DNA from 3 places in the Streptomyces sp. NPDC127108 genome. Region 1 is predicted to be linked to each of the others. Evidence: riboswitches for the same ligand, from Rfam matches in the RefSeq annotation. Region 1 holds a riboswitch; each other region holds the start of a gene.
What was found. A riboswitch is a leader RNA that binds a small molecule or an ion and turns the genes downstream of it on or off. The one in region 1 is predicted to bind cobalamin.

Region 1 (3,267 bases):
ACTCGCCGACGGGCTGCTCGGCGATCTTGCGGATCTGCTCGGCGTCGTCCTTCTTGCCGTCCTTGTCGTACGCGGCGACCTGCTTGGCGGCGTTCCCCTCGGGGTTGACCCAGAACGGGTCCTTGCCCTTGGGCTGTTGGCTGACGCCGTTGCCGGAGCCCTCCTCGTCCTTGCCGTCGCCGTCCGACGAGCACCCGGAAAGCAGCAGCGCGGCCCCCGCGAGCGCCACCGTCACCGACACCCCCCTGGCCGCGTAGCCCCGCCCGCGACCTGTGATTTTGCGGTACATCCACTCCCCCTCGGGTGCACAGTCCGGTGCTCAATCCTGACATAACTGCGTGCGGCTCACGAGGTCCGGCCACCCCGGCGACACACCTGTAGGAGACCTGTTACAGCCCGCCGAAGCGGGGTAGGCGAGGGGCCGTGGGGGGCGGGACAGAAAGGGCAGGGTCATGCTGGACCGCACCTCTGCGCGCAGGATGGCACAGGCCCTGGTGGAGGCTGCCGACACCGCCGCCGACGACTTCGACGCGGAACGCCACCTTCGGCGCGTCTGCCAGCACTGTGCCGAACTCCTCGGCGCCCTCGCCGCCGGCGTGATGTACGCCGACGCCCACGGCGCCCTCCACGTCGCGGTCAGCGACAAGGGCGGTGAGCTGGCCAAGGACCTCCTCGAAGCCCAGGCGGCGGACGGCCCCTGCCTGGAGGTCTACAGCACCGGCCGCCCCGTGGCACCCGTCCGGCTCGCCTCGGCCGACGCGCTCACGCGCTGGCCCGGCTTCACGGAGCGGGCCCGCGCGCGGGGCGTGTTCGCCACGTTCGCGGTGCCGCTGCGGACCCGCAAGGGGGTGCTCGGCGCGCTCAATGTCTTCGTGGCGCGGGCGCCGGACGGGAGCCGATCCCCCAGCCGTCCGCAAGAGGGCGAAGAAGACGGCGCGTTGGCGCTCGCGCAAGCGCTCGCCGACGCCGCCGGGGTCGGGTTGCACAACCACCGCGCGTACGCCGCGTACCGCGACCTGTCCCGGCAGCTGCAGTCCGCCCTGACCAGCCGCATCCGCATCGAGCAGGCCAAGGGGATACTCGCCGAGCGCTGGCGGACCGGTCTGGACGTGGCCTTCGAGGCGCTGCGGCGGCACGCGCGCCGGGAGCGCCTGGTGATGGACGTGGTCGCGGGCATGGTGATCGAAGGCGCCCTGGACGACGCGACGTTGCTCGGCGAGGACTCGTAACCCTCCCGATCGCCCTGTCCACTTGGCGCCAAAAGGCCTCTAGGCCACGGCCGTCATCCGTTCTAGAGTCAGTCCTACGGCCCAAGCCCCCGGCCGGAGTTGCCTGTTCCACAACGTTGGGACCATCTGAATCGCTGGGACCATCCAAGGCCTCCCGTGCCGGCGCCGGGTTTCTCCCGCAGCTCGAGCGCGCGCGGTCGAGGACCAGCCCGGTCGACGACTCCGGGGGGAGCGGGTCGTTGGCCGGGCCAGGTTGTGTTCGCGTCGGCCGCGCGCCGGGGTGCGCGCCGTGCGCATGGGTCCGCACGTCAGGGGCGCGAGGACTGGTTGACAGTGTCCATGACCACCTGGGACTCTCCGGGCGACAAGTCCATACATCGAGGCGACGGTTGCCAGGAACCCGGTGCGACTCCGGGACGGTCCCGCCACTGTTACCCCGCGCGAGTCACCGCTCACCCGCGCGCGGAAGTCAGGAACTGACCCGTCGTCCTCCTGCCATGGGGCGTGGAAACCCCAGAAGGAGAACACGTATGTCCACCGCTACGCCTGCCCACGGCCCGGCACACTCGGACACCGCGGCGATACAGTCCGCGACGATCGAGACCCGCGACTGGCTCATCGCGGCGGCCGCCGCGATCATCGCGCTGATCGCCCTGTACGCCGTCTTCATGGACAACGGCTCGCTGATCTCGGCGACCGGCGACTACCTGCACGAGTTCGCTCACGACGGCCGGCACCTCTTCGGTGCTCCCTGCCACTGATCGGGGCCGCACGCACCATGCCGACGTCCCCGAAGTCCCCGAACTCCCCAACCGCTCCCAGTACTTCCCCCGACCCATCAGATCCCTCCGGCGAATCCCCCAAGTCGCCTGAAACCGCTGAAACCTCCGCGGCCTCCGCGGTCCCCAAGGCCCCCGACACTCCTGCCCGCGCCCGGACCGGTGGCTCTCCCGTGCTGCCGCTGCTCGGTCGCGGGATGGTCGCGGGAGCGCTCGGCGGGCTCGCCGCGGGCCTGTTCTCGCTGCTGCTCGCCGAACCCCTGATGGACAAGGCGATCCGCGCCGAGGAGGCCCGTTCGCACGAGCACGAACCCGCGGGCGGCGCCGTGCAGCACCACGAGGAGCTGTTCTCGCGCTCCACCCAGCACGCGGGCCTGGTGATCGCCCTCGTCGTGGCGGGGATCGCGATCGGCGTGCTGTTCGCCGTCGCGTACGCGCTCGTGCACCGGCGTGATCCGCGCGCCAACCCGTGGCCGCGCGCCCTCGCGTTCTGCGCGGCCGCGTTCTGCGCCGTCTCGCTGTTCCCCGCGCTGCGCTATCCGGCGGCCCCGCCCGGGGTCGGCGACGCGGGCACGGTGGGCGACCGGCAGGAGATGTGGCTGGGCGCGGTCGTCCTCGGCGTGCTCGGCATGTTCCTGGTGTGGCAGGTGTACGTACGCCTCGCCGCGCGCCCCGTACCGGTGCGGCAGTCCGCGGCCGCCGTGACGGCGGTGGCGGTCCTCGCGCTCCTGTGGGCGCTGCCCGACAACCCCGATCCGGTCCCGGTCAGCGCGACCCTGCTGTGGGACTTCCGGATGCTGTCCCTGGCGTCGCACGTGCTGCTGTGGGCGGTGTTCGCGGGTGTCTTCGGCGGCCTCGGGCTGCGCGCCCTGCGGACGAAGGAGCCGGTCACGGCCGGTGCGGCGGGCTACGGCTCGGCGGCGCCGGTGAGCTAGCGGCTACGGCCTCGCGGCCCCGGTGAGGTAGGCGGACACGACCACGTTGGCCGAGTAGGTGCGGCTCGCGCGGTCGAAGGTGCCGCCGCAGGTGATCAGGCGCAGTTCGGCCCGGCCCTCCTCACGGGGGCCGTAGGCCGTGCGCGCGCTGAAGTCGTCGCGGCCGAGGACCTGCACGTCGTCCACCGTGAACTCGGCGACCGAACCGTCGTCCCTGGTCACACGCACCTTCTCGCCGGGGCGCAGGGTGCTGAGGTGGTAGAACACGGCGGGCTTGGACTCGGTGTCGACGTGCCCGACGAACAGGGACGTGCCGCGCGCGCC
Region 2 (3,267 bases), on a different contig from region 1:
ACGCCGCTGGCGACCATGGCCACGTCGCACAGGATGGGTGCGCCCGCGCGCAGTGCCTCGCGGGCACGGGCCACCACGTCCGGCGTGAAAGCGAGGTCGCGTACGAGGTCGACCATGCCGCAGGCGTGGATCATCCGGACCGCGACCTGACTCACGTCGGCGGGCAGGTCCGCCAGGTCCGCCTCCGCGCGGATCGTGGCGAAGGACTGGCGGTAGATCGCCGGTCCGTCCTTCTCGTACTCGTGCACGGTGCGTTCGCTCTCTTGATAGGGCATGGAACAGTCAGGTGTCGCGATGTCGTTCATACGGTGTCAGCGGCGGGCCGTGGCCACCGCGGCGGCCAGTGCGCGGGAGCCACCCGGGACGTCCACCGGGCCGTGGCGTTCCCCGTCCCGCGTGAGGGAGATCCGGTGCCCGTCGGGAGTGGCGACCACGTCGACCCACTCACCGCGGGGGTGCCCGCACCGGCGCTCGCACCCGGACCAGTACACGGGCAGCGCCCCCACGGCACCCAACGCGGCCGTCGCCTCGGCCCGCACATCGGCCAGCGACCGCCCACAGCCGGGCCGGCCGATACAGGCTCCCACGCCGGTCCAGGGCGAGTAGGGGCCGCCGATCAGGCCGACGGCGCACAGCGCGTCCAGGAGGTCCGCGGCCTGCCGTTGCCCGACTCCGGGGACGACGACCCCGCGCCACGGGGTCAGCCGCAGCTCGCCGCTTCCCTGGTGGCGAGCGGTGGCCGTCAGGGTCTGCCACTGTGCCGTGCTGACGCGTCCCAAGGGCAGCCCGACGGACAGCGCGGCCTCGTCCGGCGGGCCGGACACCACGCCGAGGGCGGGAGCGCCCGAGCCCTGTGGGCGGGCCGGGCCCGCGGTCACGGTGGTGTCGAGCCCGGCCTGCCGCAGGCGTCCGACGACCGTGCCGAGGAGGGAGTCGGCGTCGCCGGGCAGGTCCGCCACCCGCCAGGCGCCCGAGTCGGCTGCCTCCTCCAGGAAGGTCTCGGCGGCGCTCAGGGCGGCTTGTGGCGCTTGCGCGCCAGGGATCAGAACCGCGCCCTTTGCGGCACCGATCCGCAGGAGCGCGTGATCGTCGCCGCGTGCCAGCAGGGTCACGTCGGCGCCGAGCGCGTCCACGTCGCCGCGGCCGTCGTCGAGCGCGAACAGGAACCGGCCGGACAGCCCGGCGGCCGCGTCGCTGTCGCACAGCAGTCGGTCCAGGGCGAGCAGCCAGCCACGGATGTCCCTCTCCCCCCGGCCGTCGAGCCCGGACAGAGGGGAGGCCACGATGTTCCGGGCCCGCTCGTGACGTGCCGAGGGCAACAGCCCGGAATCGCCAAGGAGCCGGGCCAGTTCGCCCCCGCAGTCCGGACCAAGGCCGCGGAGCTGGACGTTGCCGCGCGAAGTGAGATGCAGCTCACCGTCCCCCAGCCGCCCGGCCGCCTCCTGGAGGGCGTCCGCCTGCGCCACGGTGAGCACACCGCCGGGTACCCGGACACGTGCCAGTGCCCCGTCGTCCGCCCGGTGCAGCCGCAGCGTTCCGGGGCAGGCATCACCGCGGTCCCGGGCAGACGCGTCCCCCGGGACTGGGGGCGGGATGGCCGATGGGAGCATGGCGGCGAGCATAGCGACCCGTCACCACAGGTCCGTAGGCCCCTGGCAGCCAGGTGCCCCTTACTATGCCTACCGACGGGCCGTACGGCCCGTGGTCGCCAAAGACGGCGACAAGGGGAGGAAGCCCGGTGTGATTCCGGCGCGGTCCCGCCACTGTGAGCCCGGTCGTACCGGCAGGGCGAGTCAGGAACTCCCTTCCCCGCACCCTCGGCCTCGTTCGAGCAGGGGAGACCCACTGCGACACCACCCGGGGCGTGGACACCCCGAGGAAGGCCCGACGCCGCATGATCGTGCTCCTGTCGACGTCCGACACCGACCTGCTCAGCGCCCGTGCCGCAAGCGGGCCGGTCGCCTACCGCTACGCGAACCCCTCCCGGCTTCCGCTGCAGGACCTTCCGCAACTCCTCGACGGCGCCGACCTGGTCGTCGTGCGTCTCCTCGGCGGTGTGCGCGCCTGGCAGGACGGCCTCGACCAAGTCCTCGCGACCGGGCGCCCCGTCGTCGTCCTCACCGGCGAACAGGCCCCCGACGCCCAGCTGATGGCAGCGTCGACCGTCCCCATCGGCATCGCCGCCGAGGCCCACGCCTATCTGGCGCACGGCGGCCCCGGCAACCTGGAGCAACTGGCCAGGTTCCTCTCCGACACCGTCCTGCTCACCGGCCACGGCTTCGAACCGCCCGCTCCCGCACCGTCCTGGGGACCGCTGGAGCGTACCGGCCGTCAGGTCGAGGGACCGACCGTCGCGGTGCTCTACTACCGCGCCCACCACATGAGCGGCAACACCGCGTTCATCGAGTCCCTGTGCCGCGCGATCGAGGACGCGGGCGCCCGCCCGCTGCCGCTGTACGTCGCCTCGCTGCGCACCCCCGAACCCGAACTCGTCGACGCGCTGGGCGCCGCCGACGCCATCGTGACCACGGTCCTCGCGGCAGGCGGCACGCGGCCCGCCGAGGCCTCGGCGGGCGGCGACGACGAGTCCTGGGACGCCGGAGCCCTCAGCGGCCTCGACGTACCCATCCTCCAGGCCCTCTGCCTCACCAGCTCGCGCACCGACTGGGAAGGCAACGACGAGGGCGTCTCCCCGCTGGACGCCGCCAGCCAGATCGCGGTCCCCGAGTTCGACGGCCGTCTGATCACCGTGCCGTTCTCGTTCAAGGAGATCGACGAGGACGGACTTCCCGCCTACGTCGCCGACGACGAGCGCGCGGCGCGCGTGGCGGGCGTCGCCGTACGGCACGCGCGGCTGCGCCACATCCCGGCCGCCGACAAGCGGATCGCGCTGGTCCTGTCCGCGTATCCGACGAAGCACTCCCGGATCGGCAACGCGGTCGGCCTCGACACCCCCGCCAGCGCCGTGGCGCTGCTGCGCCGACTCCAGGGCGAGGGCTACGACTTCGGCACCGAGGAGGTGCCCGGCCTCGTGTCCGGTGACGGCGACGAACTGATCCGCGCCCTGATCGAGGCGGGCGGCCACGACCAGGAGTGGCTCACCGAGGAGCAGCTGGCCCGGAACCCGGTCCGGATCCCGGCGGCCGACTACCGCCGCTGGTACGCCACGCTTCCCGCCGAGCTCCGCGCGTCCGTCGAGGAGCACTGGGGTGCCGCGCCCGGCGAGATGTTCGTCGATCGCTCCCGCAACCCGGAGGGCGACATCGT
Region 3 (3,267 bases), on a different contig from region 1:
TCGACGTCGTCCTCGATCCGCTCCCCGAGCGCCTGGAAGCCGCCGCAGATCCCGAGGACGGGCCGCCCCTCGGCGGCCCGCCGCGCGAGCGCCTCCGCGAGCCCTCGCTCGCGCAGCCACTGAAGGGCGCGCACGGTGCCGCGCGTGCCCGGTACGACGACGAGGTCCGCGTCGACGAGTTCCTCGGCCCGGTCCACGAACCGCACCACGACGCCGGGTTCGGCGGCGAGCGCGTCCACGTCGGTGAAGTTGGACATCAGCGGCACCGCGCACACGGCGACGCGCAGCACGTCCTCGCCGACGGGCGCCGCCACGAAGGACTCCCGCACCGCTCCGCGCAGCGAGACGCGCAGCCCGTCCTCCTCGTCGATGCCGAGCCCGTGCCGGAACGGCAGCACGCCGAAGGTGTTCCGCCCGGTGAGGTCGCGCAGCATGTCGAGCCCGGGTTCGAGCAGCGACACGTCCCCGCGGAACTTGTTGACGAGGAAGCCCGCGACGAGCGCCTGGTCCTCGGGAGCGAGCAGGGCGACGGTCCCGAAGAACGAGGCGAACACACCCCCGCGGTCGATGTCCCCGACCACCACGACGGGGAAGCGGGCAGCACGGGCGATCCCCATGTTCACGATGTCGGTGCGCCGGAGGTTGATCTCGGCGGGACTCCCCGCCCCTTCGCAGATCACGGCGTCATACGTGCCCCGAAGCTGCTCCAGGCATCCCACGACGGTGTCGAGCAGCGCCTCTTGGCGACCCCCGTGATAGCCCCGGGCACTCATCTCGCCCACCGGCTTGCCCATGAGCACGACCTGACTCGACCGGTCGCTCCCCGGCTTGAGCAGCACGGGATTCATCAGCGCACTGGGCTCCACCCGCGCGGCCTGCGCCTGCATGGCCTGCGCCCGCCCGATCTCGGCTCCTTCACGCGTGACGAACGAGTTCAGCGACATGTTCTGCGCCTTGAACGGCGCGACGGACACGCCCTTGCGCGCCAACCACCGACAGATCCCAGCGGTGACGACACTCTTCCCAGCGTCAGAAGTGGTCCCGGCAACCAACAGCCCACCGCTCATGCCCCACCCCCGAGCCGCTGTGCCTGCCATTGCTTTTGCCCTTTGCGCTGTGTCGTACGTGCACCCCGTGCAAGGTCGACAGCCACCGCAACACCCAGGGCAAGCCACCCCACCCGCCGGGACAACTTCACGGCCCGCTCGATGTCCCCCACGGCAACTGCCCGCCCCCCACCGTTGAGGACAGGTCGATGCTCAACGCGCCCCGCGTAGGCCAGCGTGCCCCCGAGCCGCACCCCCAACGCCCCCGCGAACGAGGCCTCGACGACCCCCGCGTTGGGGCTGGGATGCTTCGACGCATCGGCACGCCAGGCCCGCACCGCCCCCCGGGGGGACCCTCCGGCGACGACGGCGAGCGCGGCGGTGAGCCGAGCCCCGGGCCACCCGGCGACATCGTCGAGCCGCGCGGAAGCCCACCCGTACCGGAGATGGCGCGGGGACCTGTGCCCGACCATCGCGTCGAGCGTGTTGACGGCCCGGAACCCGAGCAGCCCCGGCACACCCCCCACGGCCCCCCACACCAACGCCCCCACGACGGCGTCGGACGTGTTCTCGGCGACGGACTCCACGACGGCACGGGCGATCCCGTCGGCGTCCAGCGCCTCGGGATCACGCCCGCACAGATGAGGCAACCGCTCCCGGGCGACGTCCACGTCCCCCGCGGCGAGCGCGCCCCCGATGGCGCGGGCCTCCCGCCCCAGCGAGGTCCCGCCGACGACGGCCCAGGTCGCGGCGGCGGTCAGCCCGACGGAAGCGGCACGCGAGCGGCGTACGGCGAAGGAGGCGAGCACACCGGCGCCGACGGCGCCTCCGGCGCACACCAGGGTGTGCAGCGCGCCCCACCCGCGGTGGTCACGCCACAGCACCCGCTCGACGGCCCCCGCCGCACGCCCGAACGCGGCGACCGGATGCCCCCGGCGAGGATCGCCGAGCAGCAGGTCACCGAGGAGTCCGGCGGCGGCGCCGTACGCGAAGTCGCGATCGGCACACATGGGGGTCAGCCCGCCGACACGCGGCGGAGGGCTCTCGGCCGCGACGGGGCCCCGGGCGGAGCAGGGGACGGCAACGGGCGGCCGCGCATGGCGATATGTCCTCACTCAGGGTTTCCGCGCCCTGGTTCGACGAGACCGGCGGCGAGAGTTCCTGGCTCCCGGGGATCGTCGGATCACCCGGTGACAGTGGCGGGACCGCGCCGGATTCGCACCGGCTTCCTCTCCTGCCGCCGTAAATGGCTCCGGCAGTCCACCATGGCCCGCGACGCCCGTCAACTCGCTGTTGACCTGCGACGGGAGTGTGTGCGGAGGTCCACATGGACCTGCGCCCAGGGCCGGTTTACGGCTAGGCGGGCGCAACCACTCTCCGTAAGCTTGAACATGACAGCAGGAGAGCGACGCGGAACGCGAACCCGGCAGGGCGCGGTCGACTGCCGCCGGGCCCCGGCACCGTCCGACTCTCGTGACGGCAGCGGGCAAGGGGGCGGTGTGGCCGACGAGTACTTACCGGCAGTGCAGTGGTTCACGAGCAGTTACAGCTCTCAGGCGGGCGGCGAATGTGTGGAAGTCGCCCACCCGAACGACGAGGTGTGGGTCCGTGACTCGAATCACCGCGATGAAGGGCACATGAACGTGACGCCGACGGCGTGGCGCGCGTTTGTCAGGGGGGTGGCCTCGGGGAGAGTCGGGGGGAAGTGAGCTGTCCCAGCGTGCGCACGAAAGGCTGGAGACCATGGGGGTTGAGAGCAGGCAGCTGCCGCTGAGCAGGCATACCGCAGGGCCCGCCCGGCGCCTCGTCTTCGTGCTGTACTGCGCGCTCAGCGGTGTCGTCGCGGTCGTCACGGGCGCTCTCGCCTCCCTTCTTGTGGAGGGGCTCCAGCTCCGGCTCGTGGTCTGGCTGGCCACGGCCGCGGTCGTGGCGGCGGGGGCCGGGGCCGTGTGGGGACTCACGCCGCTCATCCCGCGCCGGCACGCGGAGCGGGACCGCCTGCGGACGCTCCGTCAGCCGGAGGGCCGGCGCCGGTCGTAGCGGCCGATTCCGGACGGCGGCCGCGGCGCAGACTCCGTACGAGCCAGCCCACCGCGGCAGTCAGCAGCCCGCAGCCGCCCGTCAGGGCGACGACGAAGTGCCAGGGGTTGATGTCGTGGTGCGCGACGACGCCCTGGGCGACGATCCCGGCCGGCACGAGCGCCACGACGACCACGGCGAG

Region 2: it holds a riboswitch for cobalamin, as region 1 does, so the genes downstream of both, cobN (cobaltochelatase subunit CobN) here and ACFVHO_RS09235 (CbtB-domain containing protein) in region 1, are expected to answer to the same signal.
Region 3: it holds a riboswitch for cobalamin, as region 1 does, so the genes downstream of both, ACFVHO_RS35160 (cobalamin biosynthesis protein) here and ACFVHO_RS09235 (CbtB-domain containing protein) in region 1, are expected to answer to the same signal.

The regions. Positions count from the first base shown of each region.
Region 1 is NZ_JBHXTE010000008.1:179,474-182,740, forward strand. It holds gene ACFVHO_RS09225 (glycoside hydrolase family 6 protein) at 1-289, opposite strand, end outside; gene ACFVHO_RS09230 (ANTAR domain-containing protein) at 453-1,229, shown strand; cobalamin riboswitch at 1,579-1,729, shown strand; gene ACFVHO_RS09235 (CbtB-domain containing protein) at 1,760-1,990, shown strand; gene ACFVHO_RS09240 (CbtA family protein) at 2,182-2,943, shown strand; gene ACFVHO_RS09245 (class F sortase) at 2,947-3,267, opposite strand, start outside.
Region 2 is NZ_JBHXTE010000015.1:38,391-41,657, reverse strand. It holds gene ACFVHO_RS14705 (precorrin-8X methylmutase) at 1-248, opposite strand, end outside; gene ACFVHO_RS14700 (precorrin-3B synthase) at 312-1,622, opposite strand; cobalamin riboswitch at 1,686-1,827, shown strand; gene cobN (cobaltochelatase subunit CobN) at 1,895-3,267, shown strand, end outside.
Region 3 is NZ_JBHXTE010000057.1:4,199-7,465, forward strand. It holds gene ACFVHO_RS35155 (cobyric acid synthase) at 1-1,067, opposite strand, end outside; gene ACFVHO_RS35160 (cobalamin biosynthesis protein) at 1,064-2,056, opposite strand; cobalamin riboswitch at 2,179-2,318, opposite strand; gene ACFVHO_RS35165 (DUF397 domain-containing protein) at 2,438-2,755, shown strand; gene ACFVHO_RS35170 (hypothetical protein) at 3,013-3,267, opposite strand, start outside.